2 regions of the Kitasatospora sp. NPDC059327 genome follow, and region 2 is predicted to be linked to the other one. Evidence: riboswitches for the same ligand, from Rfam matches in the RefSeq annotation. Region 2 holds a riboswitch; the other holds the start of a gene.
The links. Region 2 has a riboswitch for ZMP and ZTP ahead of ACFXHB_RS25365 (glycine hydroxymethyltransferase). Riboswitches for the same ligand answer to the same signal wherever they lie in the genome.
Positions count from the first base shown of each region.

Region 1: linked by a shared signal. The riboswitch ahead of ACFXHB_RS14640 (bifunctional 5,10-methylenetetrahydrofolate dehydrogenase/5,10-methenyltetrahydrofolate cyclohydrolase) and the one ahead of ACFXHB_RS25365 (glycine hydroxymethyltransferase) in region 2 are both predicted to bind ZMP and ZTP.

Region 1 covers NZ_JBHYYB010000019.1:96,712-104,517, reverse strand. Annotated here, with positions in the region: gene ACFXHB_RS14660 (winged helix-turn-helix transcriptional regulator) at 1-181, opposite strand, end outside; gene ACFXHB_RS14655 (RidA family protein) at 282-689, shown strand; gene ACFXHB_RS14650 (pyridoxamine 5'-phosphate oxidase family protein) at 864-1,325, shown strand; gene ACFXHB_RS14645 (VOC family protein) at 1,456-1,839, shown strand; gene ACFXHB_RS14640 (bifunctional 5,10-methylenetetrahydrofolate dehydrogenase/5,10-methenyltetrahydrofolate cyclohydrolase) at 1,956-2,816, opposite strand; ZMP/ZTP riboswitch at 2,838-2,923, opposite strand; gene ACFXHB_RS14635 (SpoIIE family protein phosphatase) at 3,379-5,415, shown strand; gene ACFXHB_RS14630 (protein kinase) at 5,696-7,579, opposite strand; gene ACFXHB_RS14625 (TetR/AcrR family transcriptional regulator) at 7,695-7,806, opposite strand, start outside.
Region 2 covers NZ_JBHYYB010000045.1:17,967-25,772, forward strand. Annotated here, with positions in the region: gene ACFXHB_RS25360 (ABC transporter permease) at 40-1,044, opposite strand; ZMP/ZTP riboswitch at 1,340-1,436, shown strand; gene ACFXHB_RS25365 (glycine hydroxymethyltransferase) at 1,466-2,986, shown strand; gene ACFXHB_RS25370 (aldehyde dehydrogenase family protein) at 3,052-4,491, opposite strand; gene ACFXHB_RS25375 (class I SAM-dependent methyltransferase) at 5,138-6,127, shown strand; gene ACFXHB_RS25380 (APC family permease) at 6,241-7,806, opposite strand, start outside.

The DNA.
Region 1 (7,806 bases), on a different contig from region 2:
TGCCGTCGATCCGGCCGCGCAGTTCGGTGAACCGCAGCGTGCCGTCGCCCAGGGTCTCGACGATCAGGAGCGCCCACTTGTTGGCGATGTCCGAGAAGATCTCCCGTGCCAGGGAGTCCGCGCGGGTCAGGTCCGCGTCGTCGACCGGGCCCTTGGGGCCCCTGAGCTGCTTGGTCACCATGAGGTTCCCCAGTCACCGAAAAGTGCGTTCTTCCACGTCAGCCGCCACTCTCCTACGGTTACCGAGTCACCGCAAGAGAGCACAGGAGGCAGAGAGCACGATGGCCATCACCCTGCTGAACCCCGCCGGGCTGCCCGAGATCGACGTCTACCGGCAGGTCGCGGTCGCTTCCGGTTCGCGGACCGTCTACGTCGCCGGGCAGGTCGCCTGGGACGCCGACGGGGCGACCGTCGGCGTGGGAGACCTGGCGGCCCAGGTCGAACGGTGCTACCTCAACGTCGGCACCGCCCTGGCCGGGGCCGGGGCGTCGTTCGACGACGTCGCGAAGCTGACCGTCCACGTCGTCGACTGGACACCCGACATGATGCCGCTGCTCCTGGACGGAATCGCGCGAGCGGCGTCGAAGCTCGGGACCACCGCCGCCCCGCCCGCGACCCTGCTCGGTGTGGCGGCCCTGGACGTCCCCGAGCACCTGGTCGAGGTCGAGGCCGTCGCCGTCCTCGACTGAGCGCACGTCACCGATGCCCGCGCGCCGGAAGTCGGCGGGTCCGACTTCCGGCGCCTACTCCGGCGTCCGCCGTCCCGTGGGGCACCGAGTCGGAGGCCGAGGGCGTCATCGGTCGCCGGGAGTAGGTCCCTCGCCCCATGTGCGCTCCGCACCCGCTGACTAGGGTCGGCACTCATGCAGACCACGGGAATCGTTCGCCGTCAGGCGGCGGAGCGCAGGCGCGACACTCTGGCACGGCTCGTCCGCGAGCGGGACGCGTGGGTGTCGACCGCGCATCCCGATCACGGGCCGCACCAGGTGCCGCTCTGGTTCCGGTGGGACGGACAGGCGGTGTGGATGTGCACCACCGCCACGTCCGCGACGGCACGCAACGTCCGAGCGGACCCACGCGTGCGCCTGGCGCTGCCCGACACGTTCGACGTGGTGCTCCTCCAGGGTGAGGCCGCCTGGTTCCCGGACCAGGACGTGCCCGGCGACGCGGCGGCGGCGTTCAGCGCCACGTTCGGGTGGGACCCGCGTACGGAGGAGGATTCGTACCTGTACATTCGCGTGACGCCGAAGACCGTGCGCGCCTGGCGCGGCGAACCGGAGCTGCGCGGCAGGGTGATCATGCGCGACGGCACGTGGGTGGAGTAGCAGCCGTCCTGCGACACGGCACGTCCTCGGCGCACACATCCCCGGGCTCTCGACGAGGAGCGCACCGGCCCGACGGAGCCGGCCGCGATCCGGTGGCGGACCGAGCCGTACGTCGGGCAGGCTCGTGCGCATGGTCTCAGTGATACAGAACGTGGCGATCGACTGTGCGGATGCCCATGCACTGGCTCGCTTCTGGAGCGAGGTGCTCGGTCACCCCCTGCACGCGGAGGACAAGCCCGGTGATCCGGAGACCGAGGTGATGCTGCCGGAGGGCCCGCTGCTGCACTTCAACCAGGTGCCGGAACCGAAGACGATCAAGAACAGGCTCCACCTGTGCCTGCGTCCGACGACCACGCGCGAGGAGGAGGTCGAGCGGCTGCTGGCCCTCGGCGCCACCCTCGTCGACGACCGCCGGGAACCCGACGGTGCCGGCTGGGCCGTCCTCGCGGACCCGGAGGGCAATGAGTTCTGCGTGCTCCGCAGTGCGGCCGACCGCGCGGCGATGTCGTCCTGACGCCGACGGATCCGCTCGCGACGCCACCTCCGGAGCGGGCCCCGGCCGTCCTGACCCCGGAAGGACCCGGCGGCCCGAGCGGCGGACCGCGCGCCGGGCCGCCGGCTCCTCCCGGGTCAGGACCGGCTGAGCTGACGTGCTGCCGCGTCGACGGTCTGCGCGAGGAGGACGGCGATGGTCATCGGACCGACACCACCGGGGACGGGAGTGATCAGGCTCGCCCGGTGCCGGGCGGTCTCGAAGTCGACGTCCCCGACGTTGCCCGGGTTGTAGCCCGCGTCGATCACCACGGCGCCGGGCTTGATGTCCGCCCCGTCGATGAAGCGCGGCCGGCCGACCGCGGCGACCAGGACGTCCGCCTCACGCACGATCGAGGGCAGCTCGACGGTGCGGGAGTGACAGTAGGTCACCGTGGCGTCCCGCCCGAGGAGGAGCATGCCGACGGGCTTGCCCAGGATGGGGCTGCGTCCCACCACGACGGCGTGCTTCCCCGTGAGGTCGACGTCGTACTCGTCCAACAGGCGCATGATCCCCCCGGGCGTGCAGGAGACGAAGCCGGGCAGCCCGAACCCCATCGACGCGAAGGAGTGCGTGGTGACCCCGTCGACGTCCTTCTCGGGAGCGATCGCCTCGAACGCGGCGCGCTCGTCGATGTGCGCTCCCACCGGGTGCTGGAGCAGGATGCCGTGCACGTCCGGGTCCTCGGACAGCGCGGTGACGGCCTCCACCAGGCCGCCGGTGCTCACCGAAGCCGGCAGGGCCACGTGTCGCGAGCGGATGCCGGCCTTCGCGCAACGGGCCTGCTTCATCCGGACATAGGTGACCGAGGCCGGGTCCTCTCCCACCAGCACAGTCGCCAGACAGGGGGACACCCCGGTGCGCAGACGGATGTCCTCGGCCAGTGCGGCGCTGGTCCCGGTCATTCGGCGGGCGAGATCCGTACCGGCCATCAGCCGCGCCTGCCGCGTCTCCATCATGTGCCACTCCTGAGCTCCACGGTGAGGTGCCCAGGCGCACGGCATCGACGATGCGTCAGGCCGCTCCCCGGTGGTACTCCACCTCAGCGCCAGTCACGGCCCGAGCCCACGATACCCGCGACCACCGGTCGGTTGGTCCCGTCCGCCGGAACTCGATCAGCCAGGTGTCACCCTTGGTGATCCGCGGCCGTAGCGCCTCCTGACGCGTCGCGGCGCCGCGACGTGCACAGGTTCCGGGTGCCGGCTCCGCGCGGTGCCCAGGGCGCTGCGGTGGAGCGCGGCCGCGGTTCGCGCGTCACCGGCGTGGCGGTGGGTCGGCCGGCGACCCCGTCGCCGCAGACTCCCCTGCCACCCTCCCCAAGGGCGACAATCGTGGCATAACGGTACAGACGCACCGGCCAGAACGTATCGTGCCAAGGACGGCCGCGGGCGATCGCCGACCGGTGGGAGGCCACGCCGTCCACCGGCGGGAAGGCCCCGAGGCACCCGCCCCGGAGGCACCCGGCCCCGAGTCACCCGGGCGCCGCCGCAGGAGACAACACCGGACAAGGGGGCACCACGGGTGGTCGATCCGCAACTGACACCCGAGGTCTTCGACCGGGCGATCGTGGCGATCGCCCTGACCGCGGGCCGGGAACACCGCCTGGTCTACCGCAACGACGCCTTCCGTGAGCTCTTCGGACCGCGCTCGATCGGCGTTCCCGTCCGGGAACTGTTCGCCGAACCCGGCGTGGAGCGGTTCTTCGAAACGCTCGACCTCGTCCTGGCCGACGGCACCGCCCGCCAGGTCACCACCCCCCGCACGGTGGAACGGCCCGGGGACGACAGCGACGACCATCGGCACTTCGTCTACAGCTGCTCACCCATCTCCTCCCGCTTCGGCCCCGGCATCCTGATCGCCGCGATCGACACCACCACCGAGGTGCACGCCGCCCAACAGGCCGAACAGCTCTCCAGCGACCGCCTGCGCACCCTGGAGCGGTACGAGGCGCTGATCTCCGCCGTCTCCCAGCTGGTCTGGATCGTCCGCGCCGACGGCTCCATGGCCGAACTCGTGCCCGGGTGGCAGCGGCTCACCGGGCAGCCCTGGCGGGAGACCATGGACGAGGCGTGGTTCGAGCTCATCCACCCCCGGGACCGCGCCGGGCTGGCCGAGAAGTGGACGAAGGCGGCGACCGGCGAGCCGTCCATGTTCGAACACGACTTCCGGGTGCGCACCGCCTCCGGGGACTACCGGCACGTCGCCGCGCGCGCGGTGCCGATCGTCCGCGAGGGCCGGCCGGTGGAGTGGGTCGGGGCCACCTCCGACATCGAGGACCGCTGGCGCAACCGGCTGCGCGAACGCCTGCTCGCCGGGGCGCTCGCGGTGACCGAGACCGCCCGGCCCGACGACGCCTTCGCCGCCGTCGCGGACCTCGTCGTCCCGGAGCTCACCGACGCCTGCACGGTGTTCCTGCTCTCCACCCGCGAACACACCACCCGGCCCGACGAGATCCTCGGCACCCGGATCGCCTCCACCGCCCGGCCGGGCCTGCCACCGCTGCCCGCCCTGCGCCAGCAGAGCTACCGGCTCGGGCCCGCCGCCCTGCGGGTCGTCGCCCGCCAGGCCCCGGCCCTGCTCACCTTCCCGGTCGGCGACATCCCGCCCGGCGTCGTCCCCCGCGAATCGGCCCAGTGGCTGACCCGGGCCCGCGCCACCAGCCTCACCCTGCTGCCCATCGTGATCGACGGCACCACCGTCGCCCTCGCCGCGGCCGCCGGCTGCGAGGACACCCCGCCCCCCGGCCGGACCGACATCGACCTGCTCCAGGAAGTCCTCCAGCGCGCCCAGGCGACACTGCGCCAAACCCTGGAACTGCAGCGCACCCGGCAGGTGGCGCTCGTCCTCCAGCGGGCGCTGCTCACCGCCCCGCCGATCGTGCCGGGCGCCGAGCTCGCCGCGCGCTACCAGCCCGGTAACCGGGCCGCCGAGGTCGGCGGCGACTGGTACGACGCGTTCCTGCTGCCCGACGGCTCGCTCGCCCTGACCATCGGCGACGTGGCGGGGCACGACCTCACCGCCGCCACCACCATGGGGCAGCTGCGCAGCATGCTGCGGTCCGTCGCGTACAACCGCACCCACCTGCACACGCCCGCCGACACGCTCACCGCGCTCGACACCGCCGCCGACGGCCTCGGGGTGGCCGCCTTCGCCACCGCCGTCCACCTGAACCTGGTCCGCGACGGCCACGGCTGGCGGGCGGCGTGGTCCAACGCCGGGCACCCGCCGCCGCTGCTGGTGCCCGCCTCGGGCGAGCCCCGGTTCCTGAGCACCGAGGAGGCCGACAGCGATGTGCCGCTCTGCGTCGCCCCCGCCGAGCAGCGGCACACCCACTGGACGGACATCGCGCCCGGGGACACCCTGCTGCTCTACACCGACGGGCTGGTCGAGGTTCCCGGGGAGAACCTGGCGGCCGGGCTGGAGCGGCTGGCGCGGGCGGCGGGCGAGGCCGGTCACCGGCCGCTGGACGAGCTCTGCGACCACGTGCTCGCCCAGGTCGCCGACACCCGGGACGACATCGCCCTCCTGGCCTTCCGCACGCTGGCCGCGCCCGGCTGAGCCGTCCCGCGCACGTTCCGGCCCCGGGGTGGCCGGTGACCGGTCGGCCGCACCGCGCGGGAGCAGCCGAGTGACCGGTCAGCCCCGCGCGGTCGGCGGGCGGCTGCGGGCGGCCGGGGAGCGCGGTCGGCGGGCCGGGCGCGGACCGTGGCGCCTGCCGCCGACCCGGGCGAACGTCCCACGCCTGACGTTCGCCCGGCGGGAGCCGGACCGGGCCCACGGCACACCGAACAGCGGCCACGCCGGAAGAGCCGGCGCGGCCGCTCGGGTCGGGCGCGGCTCAGCCGCCCCGGGGGAACGAGCGCTTCACCTTGCCCTTGGTGTCGGCGGCGAGGTAGCCACCGCCGTACGGGCCGGAGAGGTAGACCCGGATGCTCGGCGTACCGTCGAGGCTGTCCGGGCCGATGATCAGGTAGCGGCTGGTCGGGTTGGGGACGTTCAGCGTGTCCTGGGCCTTCTGGAGCAGCGCCGGAATGATCTCCCAGTCGTAACTCCGCAGGTCGACCGTCTTGTCCCGGGACGTCATCGTGCCACCCGGGGTACGGGTGACCTTGCCGGCGCGGTAGTCGAGCCGGTCGTAGACCGTGGCGTCGGCGGCGGTCGGCCCCGTGGCGCTCGCATAGGTGGGGTAGACGGTGAGGTCGGTGATCTTGGAGTCGGCCAGGAACGGGCGGACGGCGTCCACCGTGGTGCGGACCCCGGCCGGGGTGAGGAAGTCCGGCGGAACGGCGGACGGGGGCGCGGACTTGGTCGCCCCCGGCGAGGAGGCGGCGGGCGCGGGCGTGGCGGCGGTCGAGGCGGCGGCAGGCGCACCGGGGTCCGCGCTCCCGGTCACCCCCGTGCTGGACGCCGCCGGGGGCGCGGCGGCGTCGGAACCGCCGGGGGCACCCGAGTCGGGCCGGAGGTTCCAGGCGAGGACGCCGGTCAGCGTGACCGCGGCGACCGAGAACACCACGGCCCGCGCCCGCCTGCCGCGCGGCGCGGGGACCACCCGGCCGGGCGGGGTCGCGTCGGTCGGGAACTCCGGGTGAGCCGTGGACCCGGGGTGAGCCGTGGACCCGGGGTGAGCCGTGGACCCGGGGTGGACCGGGCCGGTGGCGCCCGGGTGGACCGGCGCGTCGACCGGGCCGGCGCCGTGGCCCCAGCCGTCGCCGTAGCCGTACGCCGGACCGGTGGCGGCCCCGGCACCGGCACCGGGCGACAGCCCGAACGTCGCCCGGTCGGCGCCCGGCCACGGAGCCGGCGCGGGCCGCGGTGTGTCCAGCCCCGTCGGTGACCAGGCCACCGCGCCGAGGGCCGGACCGTACGACGGCCCGGGAGCGCCCCCGGCCTCGGCGTCCGCGAGCGCGCGGTCGAGCTGCTCCGCGTCCGGCCGGGCCGCCGGGTCCCTGGCGAGCAGGGCGGCGAGCAGCGGCCCGAGCTGCCCCGATCGCACCGGCGGCGGCAGCGGCTCGTCGAGCACGGCGGCGAGGGTGGCGAGCGTGGTGGCCCGGCGCAGCGGGTGGTGACCCTCGACGGCGACGTACAGCATCATGCCGAGCGACCACAGGTCGGAGGAGGGATCGCCCTCGGACCCGCGGATCCGCTCCGGGGCGATGTACTCGGGCGAGCCGATCAGGGCTCCGGTGCTGGTGAGGGCGGTGGCGCCGTGCATGGCGGCGATGCCGAAGTCGGTGAGGACGGGAGTGCCGTCCGGTCGCAGCAGGACGTTCCCGGGCTTGACGTCGCGGTGCTGGATGCCGGCCGCGTGGGCGGCGCGCAGCGCCGAGAGCACCCCGCGGCCGATCCCGGCGGCCTCGGGCACCGTGAGCGGGCCCCGGGCCAGCCGGTCGGCGAGGCTGCCGCCGGTGACCAGTTCCATGACGAGCCAGGGGTGGGGGTGGTCGGCGGTGTCGACGATGTGATGGATGATCACCACATGGGGGTGCTGGAGCCGCGCCAGGGCGCGCGCCTCGCGGAGCACCCGCTCGCGCAGCTCCCGCGCGCCCTCCGGGTCGGCGGCCGCCATCGCCGGATCGGGCGGGCGGACCTCCTTCAGGGCCACCTCGCGGTGGAGCGCGTTGTCCCGGGCGCGCCAGACCAGGCCCATGCCTCCACCGCCGAGCCGTTGCAGCAGTTCGAAGCGGCCGTCGATGAGCCGTGCGTCCGACCCCTCAGCGTTCATGGCCGTCATGGTAGGAGACGCCGCCGACACCCTCGCGGCCGGGACCACCGGGACTGCCGGACCGGCGAGCGCCGGAACCGGACCCGGTTCCGGTTCCGGCGACGGGGGTGACCGGTCAGGACCCGGTCCGCACCCCGTCCAGGGCGATGGCCAGGACCCGGTCACGCTGCCCCTCGTCGGGGAACGCGACCGAACTGACGCCGGAGACCAGGCGCAGCAGGTCGTCG
Region 2 (7,806 bases):
ACGGCCGTGCCCGGGTGGTGGCGTCGCCCGGGGGGGGTCTCAGCGCACGGCGCGTGGGTCGAGCGCGTCCCGGACGGCGTCGCCGAGCAGGTTGAAGGCGAGCACGAAGAGCAGCAGCGCCACACCGGGGAAGAACATGTACGTCGGGTCGGCCTGGAAGACCTCGGAGCCCCGGGCGATCATCCGTCCCCAGTCCGGGATCGGCTCGTTGATCCCGACGCCGAGGAAGGACAGCACCGCCTCGGAGGCGACGAAGGCCGGCACCGCCATCGTGGTGTGCACCAGGAGCTGCGCCCGGACATTCGGCAGGAGTTCACGGAACACGATATGGAATCCGCTCGCGCCGAGGGCCCGCGCGGACTGCACGAAATCCCTTTCCCGAAGTGACCGGACGGAGGCCCGCAGGGAAAGCGCGAGCGGAATCCAGCCGAACGCGGAGAACACCAGGATCAGGACCAGGAACTGCATCCACTCCGGTTCCGCGGTGCCGGGATCGACCAGCCGGGACTGGATGACGGGGCTGAGCGCGAGCAGCAGGAGCAGCGTCGGAAAGGCCAGTAGGACATGGGAGAGGAAGCCGAAGAGCCGGTCCGTGACCCCGCCCAGGTAGCCGACCGCGACGCCGACCAGCACCCCGAGCGTGGTGGTGACGGCGGCCGCGGCGAAGGCGATCAGCAGGGAGGTGCGGATGCCGTACAGGAGTTGGGTGAGCACGTCGCGGCCGAGGCCGGGCTCCAGGCCGAACCAGAAGTCGCCCGAGATCCCGCCGTTCGGCGCCATCGGCAGCCCGCCGTCGCTGAGCAGGCCGGGCAGGTTCTGGCCGTAGTGCTCGACCGGGTTCCTGCCGTACAGGGCGGCGATCAGCGGAGCGGCGAGCGCGAGCAGCAGGAAGAGCAGGACGACCACGAGGGCGGCGGTGCCGACCCGGTCGCGGCAGATCCGGCGGAGCAGGCCCTGCGGGGCGGGCGCGGCGGCGGGCGTCCCGTCCGCGGACACCTCGGCGTCGGCCCCGGGGGGCTCGGTGACTGTCTCTACCGCTGGCATGAGAGGCGTACTCCCCGAATTCTCCGCCGCCCCGTGGGTGAGGGTGCGCTGGTGTGCATTTCCGGCCCGGCCCGCGGGGGTTTCCCGGTGACCTGACGAACGCCATCAGATCGGACCTCGGCGGACTTCCGCAAATCATTCCCGGCGGAGTTCGGGTGCCATGTTTCGTGGAATGTGACGGCTTCATTCCGCTGCAATACTGCCGTTGCAGGAGAACGGGCATATCATGACAAAAGCTTCAGTCCGTCCCGCATTCTGAGATCTCCGCCACACCCGTGGGCACATTGGTACGATCCCGGTGAGCCGCGACTGGCGCGCACGGATGGAATCGACCATCGGGAAGCGGCTCCGTGCACCCGCACGCCAAGTTGCCGAGCGCCTGGGCCGTCCGTACTCGTCCGTCCGTCACGAGGAGACCGCCTTGGCCACCCCTGCCACGCCCACCGGCCCCGCCGCCCCGCACGACGCCGCGCCGCACACCGCCGCGCCGCACACCGCCGCGAGCGGCACCGCCAACACCGCCTTCCGCAGCGCGCTCGACGTCGTCCGCGAGGTGGAGCCCCGGATCGCCGCCGCCATCGGCCAGGAGATCGAGGACCAGCGCGCCTCGCTCAAGCTCATCGCCAGCGAGAACTACGCCTCCCCGGCCGTCCTGCTCGCGATGGGCAACTGGCTCAGCGACAAGTACGCCGAGGGCACCGCGGGCCGCCGCTTCTACGCCGGCTGCCGCAACGTCGACACCGTCGAGACGATCGCCGCCGAGCACGCCCGCGCGCTCTTCGGCGCCGACCACGCCTACGTCCAGCCGCACTCCGGCATCGACGCCAACCTGACCGCCTTCTGGGCCGTCCTCTCCCAGCGCGTCGAGAGCCCCGCCCTGAAGCGCGCCGAGGTCCGCAACGTCAACGACCTCACCGAGCAGGACTGGGCCGAGCTGCGCCGCGAGCTCGGGAACCAGCGGATGCTCGGCATGTCCCTCGACACCGGCGGCCACCTCACCCACGGCTTCCGGCCGAACATCTCCGGCAAGATGTTCGAGCAGCGCAGCTACGGCACCGACCCGGTCACCGGCCTGATCGACTACGACGCGCTGCGCGCCACCGCCCGCGAGTTCCGCCCGCTGATCCTGGTGGCCGGCTACTCCGCGTACCCGCGGCTGGTCAACTTCCGCCTGATGCGCGAGATCGCGGACGAGGTCGGCGCGACCCTGATGGTCGACATGGCGCACTTCGCCGGCCTGGTCGCGGGCAAGGTCCTCACCGGCGACCACGACCCGGTCCCGCACGCCCACATCGTCACCACCACCACCCACAAGTCGCTGCGCGGCCCGCGCGGTGGCATGGTGCTCTGCACCGCCGAGCTGGCCGAGCACGTCGACCGGGGCTGCCCGCTGGTGCTCGGCGGTCCGCTCTCGCACGTGATGGCCGCCAAGGCGGTCGCCTTCGCCGAGGCCCGTCGTCCCGAGTTCCGGACGTACGCCCGGCGCGTGGTGGACAACGCGCAGGCCCTCGCCGAGGGTCTGCTGCGCCGCGGCGGCACGCTGGTCACCGGCGGCACCGACAACCACCTGGTGCTCGCGGACGTCTCCGGCTACGGCCTGACCGGCCGTCAGGCCGAGGCGGCGCTGCTGGACTCGGGCATCGTCACCAACCGCAACTCCGTCCCGCGCGACCCGAACGGCGCCTGGTACACCTCCGGTGTCCGGCTCGGCACTCCCGCGCTGACCACCCGGGGCCTGGGCACCGGCGAGATGGACGAGATCGCCGCCCTGATCGACACCGTCCTGCGCGGGACCACCCCCGTCGCCACCTCGGCCGGCGCCCCCTCCAAGGCCCAGTACACCCTGGACGACACCCTCCGCGAGGGGGTCGTCAAGCGCGCCGCCGACCTGCTCGCGGGCTTCCCCCTCTACCCGGGCGTCGACCTGGTCCGACCGGCCTGACCCCCGCGCGGCCGACCCCCAAGGGGGACCGGTACCGCCGGTCCCCCTCGGGGGTCACCGCCGCCTCAGTACTGCAGCGACTTGTGCTGCAGGAACTCCTCCAGGCCGTGCCGGCCGAGCTCACGGCCGAGGCCCGAGTTCTTGTAGCCGCCGAAGGGGGCCAGCGGGTTGAAGCGGCCGCCGTTGAGGTCGACCTGGCCGGTGTCGAGGCGGCGGGCGAAGGCGGCCGCGGTGGCCGTGTCCGCCGCCCAGACGCCGCCGGCCAGACCGTACTCGGTGCCGTTGGCCAGTTCCGCGGCGTGCTCCTCGTCCCGGTAGGCCAGGACGGCCAGGACCGGTCCGAAGACCTCCTCCTGGGCCACCGTCATGTCGTTGGTGACGTCGGCGAGGATGGTCGGCAGCACGTAGAAGCCGGTCTCCAGGCCCGCCGGGGCGTCCGCGCCGCCGACGACCAGGCGGGCGCCCTCGGCGAGCGCGCCGGTGATGTAGCCGCGCACCCGCTCGCGCTGCCGGGCACTGACCACCGGGCCGATCCGGGTCCGCGGATCGGCCGGGTCGCCGGGCACGTACTTGGCGGCCGCCTTCGCGGCCAGCGCCACCGCCTCCTCGTACTGGTCCTGGTGCACCAGCAGTCTGGTCCAGGCACTGCACGTCTGGCCGGAGTTGGCGAAGACGTTGGCGATGTTGACGTTGACCGCGCGGGCCAGGTCGGCGCCGGGCAGCACCACGTTGGCCGACTTGCCGCCCAACTCCAGTGCCACCCGCTTGATGCCCCGCCCGGCGGTCTCGGCGACGGTCCGGCCGACGGCGGTGGAGCCGGTGAACGAGACCACGTCCACCTCCGGGTGCCCGACCAGCGCCGTACCGGCCGCCGCACCGGTGCCGGTCACCAGGTTGAACACGCCGGCGGGGAAGCCCGCCTCGTCGACCAGCCGCGCGAACAGCCGGGCGACCAGCGGGGTGTCCTCGGCGGGCTTGAGGACCACCGGGCAGCCGGCGGCCAGGGCCGGCACCACCTTGGCCACGATCTGGTGCAGCGGGTAGTTCCACGGCGTGATCGCCGCGACCACCCCGGCCGGCTCGGCGAGCACCACCGAGTTGCCGATCCGCTCCTCGAAGGGGTAGTCGGCGAGCAGGGCGAGGTACGAACCGGCGACGGCGACCGGCAGGCCCGCGTGCACGGCGGTCGCGAAGCCGACGGGCGCGCCCAACTCGGCGACCACGGTGGCGGCGATCTCCTCCTGGCACCCGGCCAGGCCGTCCCGCAGCCGGGTGAGCGGCCCCAGCCGCTCCTCGCGGGAGGTGGCGGCCCAACCGCGGGCCGCCCGGCGGGCGGCGGCCACGGCGGCGGCCACGTCGGCCGTGCCGCCGGCGGGGACGGTGGCGAGCACCTGCTCGGTCGCCGGGTTCAGCACCGGAATCGACCCGGCGTCCAGGGAGGGCCGCCATTCGCCGTCGATGTACTGGTCGCCGTACTGGGTGCTGTGCTCAGCGTCCTGCTGCACCGGGTGGTCCTCTCGTCTGATCGTCCGTCGAAGGAGCGTCGCTAGTCAGAGGGCCAGTCAAGGGTGCCCGAGCGGCCCGGCGCAAGAGCCTGATCAACGCGCCCCGCACACGCGCCGGTCCACGCCCCACGCCGTACCGGTCCGCGCCCCGCACCGTGCCCGTCCGGGCCCCGCGCCGTACCCGTTCACACCGCCCGCCGCACCCCTCCGGGCACGCACCGCGGTCGGGTCACCGGGTGACCACGCAGCGCGATCCCCGGGGCGGCCGACCGCCGTCGGGTCCCCCGGGAAGATCGTTCCGGCGGATGGTGGCGCACCGGGCGCCCGCGCGGCAGTATGGACGAACCGGTGCTCCCCGTTCCGCTCTCCCCCGGCGTGCCCAGATTCACGCATTGGCCGAAAAGGTTCGTGCGATATCTCCTCAACTCCGGACAGCGGGCGGTAGATTGCGGCGCACTCCGGCGCGCGGGACTACCGTGGGCAGCGGGTTCGAGCGGCGTCCGCCCACGCCGGTCCGCAGGCTGCTCCGGAACGCGGGGCGGTGACCTCCGTCGCCGGCTCGCGCATCCCGATATCACGCGTGTCCGTACCAGAGATCGTTCCCAGTGGTCGTCCGCATCGTCCGCATCGTGTAAGGAGCAACCTCGTGACCGACGCCGCGTTGAGCGCCGAGCAGAGCCGGCCCGTCGAACCGGCCCTGCTCGATGACGTACCCGGCTGGTTCTGGGACCACGACCGGCATCTCTTCGAGTGGTTCCTCGCCCGCCAGGAGAAGGCCGGCGTCACCGGTGACCTGCTGGAGATGGGTGCCTACCTGGGGCGCAGCGCGATCGTGATCGGCGGCCACCTGCAGCCCTCGGAGACCTTCACGATCTGCGACCTGTTCGACTCGGACGCCCCGGACGACGAGAACGCCGCCGAGATGTCGATGTCCTACCGGAAGTCGCTGACCCGGACGGCGTTCGAGTCCAACTACCTCTCCTTCCACGACAAGCTGCCGGAGATCATCCAGGCGCCCACCTCGGTGCTCGACGGCGGCCGCATCCCGGCCGGCGCGTTCCGCTTCGTCCACATCGACGCCTCGCACCTGTACGAGCACGTGGTGGGCGACCTCCGGGTGGCCCGGGCGGCGCTGCAGCCGCAGGGCGTGGTGGCGCTGGACGACTACCGCTCCGCCCACACGCCCGGCGTGGCCGCCGCCACCTGGGAGGCGGTGTTCAACCACGGCCTCACCCCGATCGTGTTGACCGAGGGCAAGTTCTACGGCACCTGGGGCGATCCCGAGCCCGCCCAGCGCGACCTGCTGGACCGGGTCGGACTGGCCGAGGGCTGCGAGCTCACCGTCGAGACGCTGAACGGCCGGCGGGTGCTGCGGATCAACGGCACCTCCGAGGGCATCGCCCCGTTCCGGCCCTCGCGCCACCGTGACCGGCTGGTCGTCGAGGCCGCCCGGCGGGAGGCCGAGCAGGCGCGGGCGGAGGCGCTGCGCGCGCAGCAGGAGGCCGACGTCGACCTCGCCGTCCGCCGCGCCCGGGCCGCCGAGCGCCGCCGCCCCGCCAACGTGGCCAAGCGGGTCGCGGGCGACCTCCTCCCGCCCGTGGTGACCTCCGCCATCCGCCGCGCCCGCCGCGGCTGACGGCCCCGGGGGCGAAGGCGTACGCGGGGGAGCGGTAGGGCGGCCGCGGAAACGCCCCAGGGGGCGCACCGATCCATCGGTGCGCCCCCTGGGGCGGGTGAGGCGGCCGCGGCTCAGACCCGGGTCCGGTCCCCGCCCTGACGGGGGACGGCGGCCTGCCCGTCCTGGGTGCTCTCGGCGGCCGCGGTCTCGGCCAGCTCGCGCTTGACGGCGTCCAGGGAGGGGTTGGCCCAGGCGCTGGCCACGCCCCAGTGGTAGAAGGCGAGCCCGATCGCGGCGACGATCAGCAGGTCCCAGCCCTCGGGGAGGTAGCCCCGGCCGCCGAAGTCGGTGCTGCCGGCCCAGGAGACGGCGGCCATCACGAACAGGTAGGCGATCATCCAGGCGCCGGCCTTGAGGTGCGGCTTGAGCTCGGCCCACGGCTTGCGCAGCTCGTACCAGGCCCAGATCGGCAGGCCGGCGGCCATCAGCAGGATGACCTTGCCGGTCAGCGGCCAGCGGGCCCAGTAGAGCACCAGCGAGCCGAAGACCATCGCCACCGGGGCGATCACCGGCATGGCGCGCAGCCGGACCGGTCGCGGCAGCTCGGGTGCGAGACGGCGCAGTGCCATCACCGCGACCGGGCCGGTGACGTAGGAGATCACGGTGGCGACCGAGACGATCTCGGCGAGCGAGCCCCAGCCGCGGAAGACGGCCAGGAAGAGGAAGGCGATCAGCAGGTTGAGCAGCAGGGCCGGCCGGGGGATGCCGGTCTTGGGGTCCACCCGGCCGAAGATCTTGGGCAGGTGGCCGTTGTCCTGCACGCCGTGGATCATGCGCGAGGTGGTGGCGGCGTAGATCATGCCGGTGCCGCTGGGGGAGACGAAGGCGTCCGCGTACAGCAGCAGGGCGAGCCAGTTGAGGCCCCAGGCGATCGAGAGGTCGGCCAGCGGGGAGGTGTAGCCGAGGCCGCTCCAGCCGTTGCCGAGGTCCGCCGTCGGGACGGCGCCCAGGAAGGCCACCTGCAGCGCGACGTAGATCACCAGGGCGATCAGGATCGAGCCGATCACGGCCTTGGGCAGCGACTTGCCGGGGTCGCGGGCCTCGCCGGCCAGGTTCAGCGGGGACTGGAACCCGTTGAACGCCCAGACGATGCCGGAGACGGCGACCGCCGTGAACACCGCGCTCCAGCCGTTCGGCGCGAAGCCGCCGTGGTCGGTGAAGTGGGCGGTGTCGAAGTGCGCGAGGAGCAGGGCGCCGGCCGTCAGCGTCGGCACGACCACCTTGAACACCGTGATCGCGGTGTTGGTCTTGGCGAACAGCGTGATCGCGAACCAGTTCAGCGCGAAGTAGCCCACCAGCAGCACGCTCGCCACGGCGACCCCGCTGACCGACAGTTCCTGTCCGTCGAACAGCCCCCGTGCCCAGCCGAAGTGCCAGGAGCTCATGTACTGCACGGAGGCGGTGGCCTCGCCCGGGATCACCGAGACGATGGCGATCCAGTTGGCCCAGGCCGCCAGGTACCCGGCGAGCGAGCCGTGCGAGTACTGCCCGTACCGCACCATCCCGCCGGCCTTGGGGAACATCGACCCGAGCTCGCTGTAGGTCAGCGCGATGGTGAGCGCGACCGCGGCCCCGATCACCCAGGCGACGATCGAGGCCGGCCCGGCGAGGCGCGCCGCGCGCTCGGCGCCGAAGAG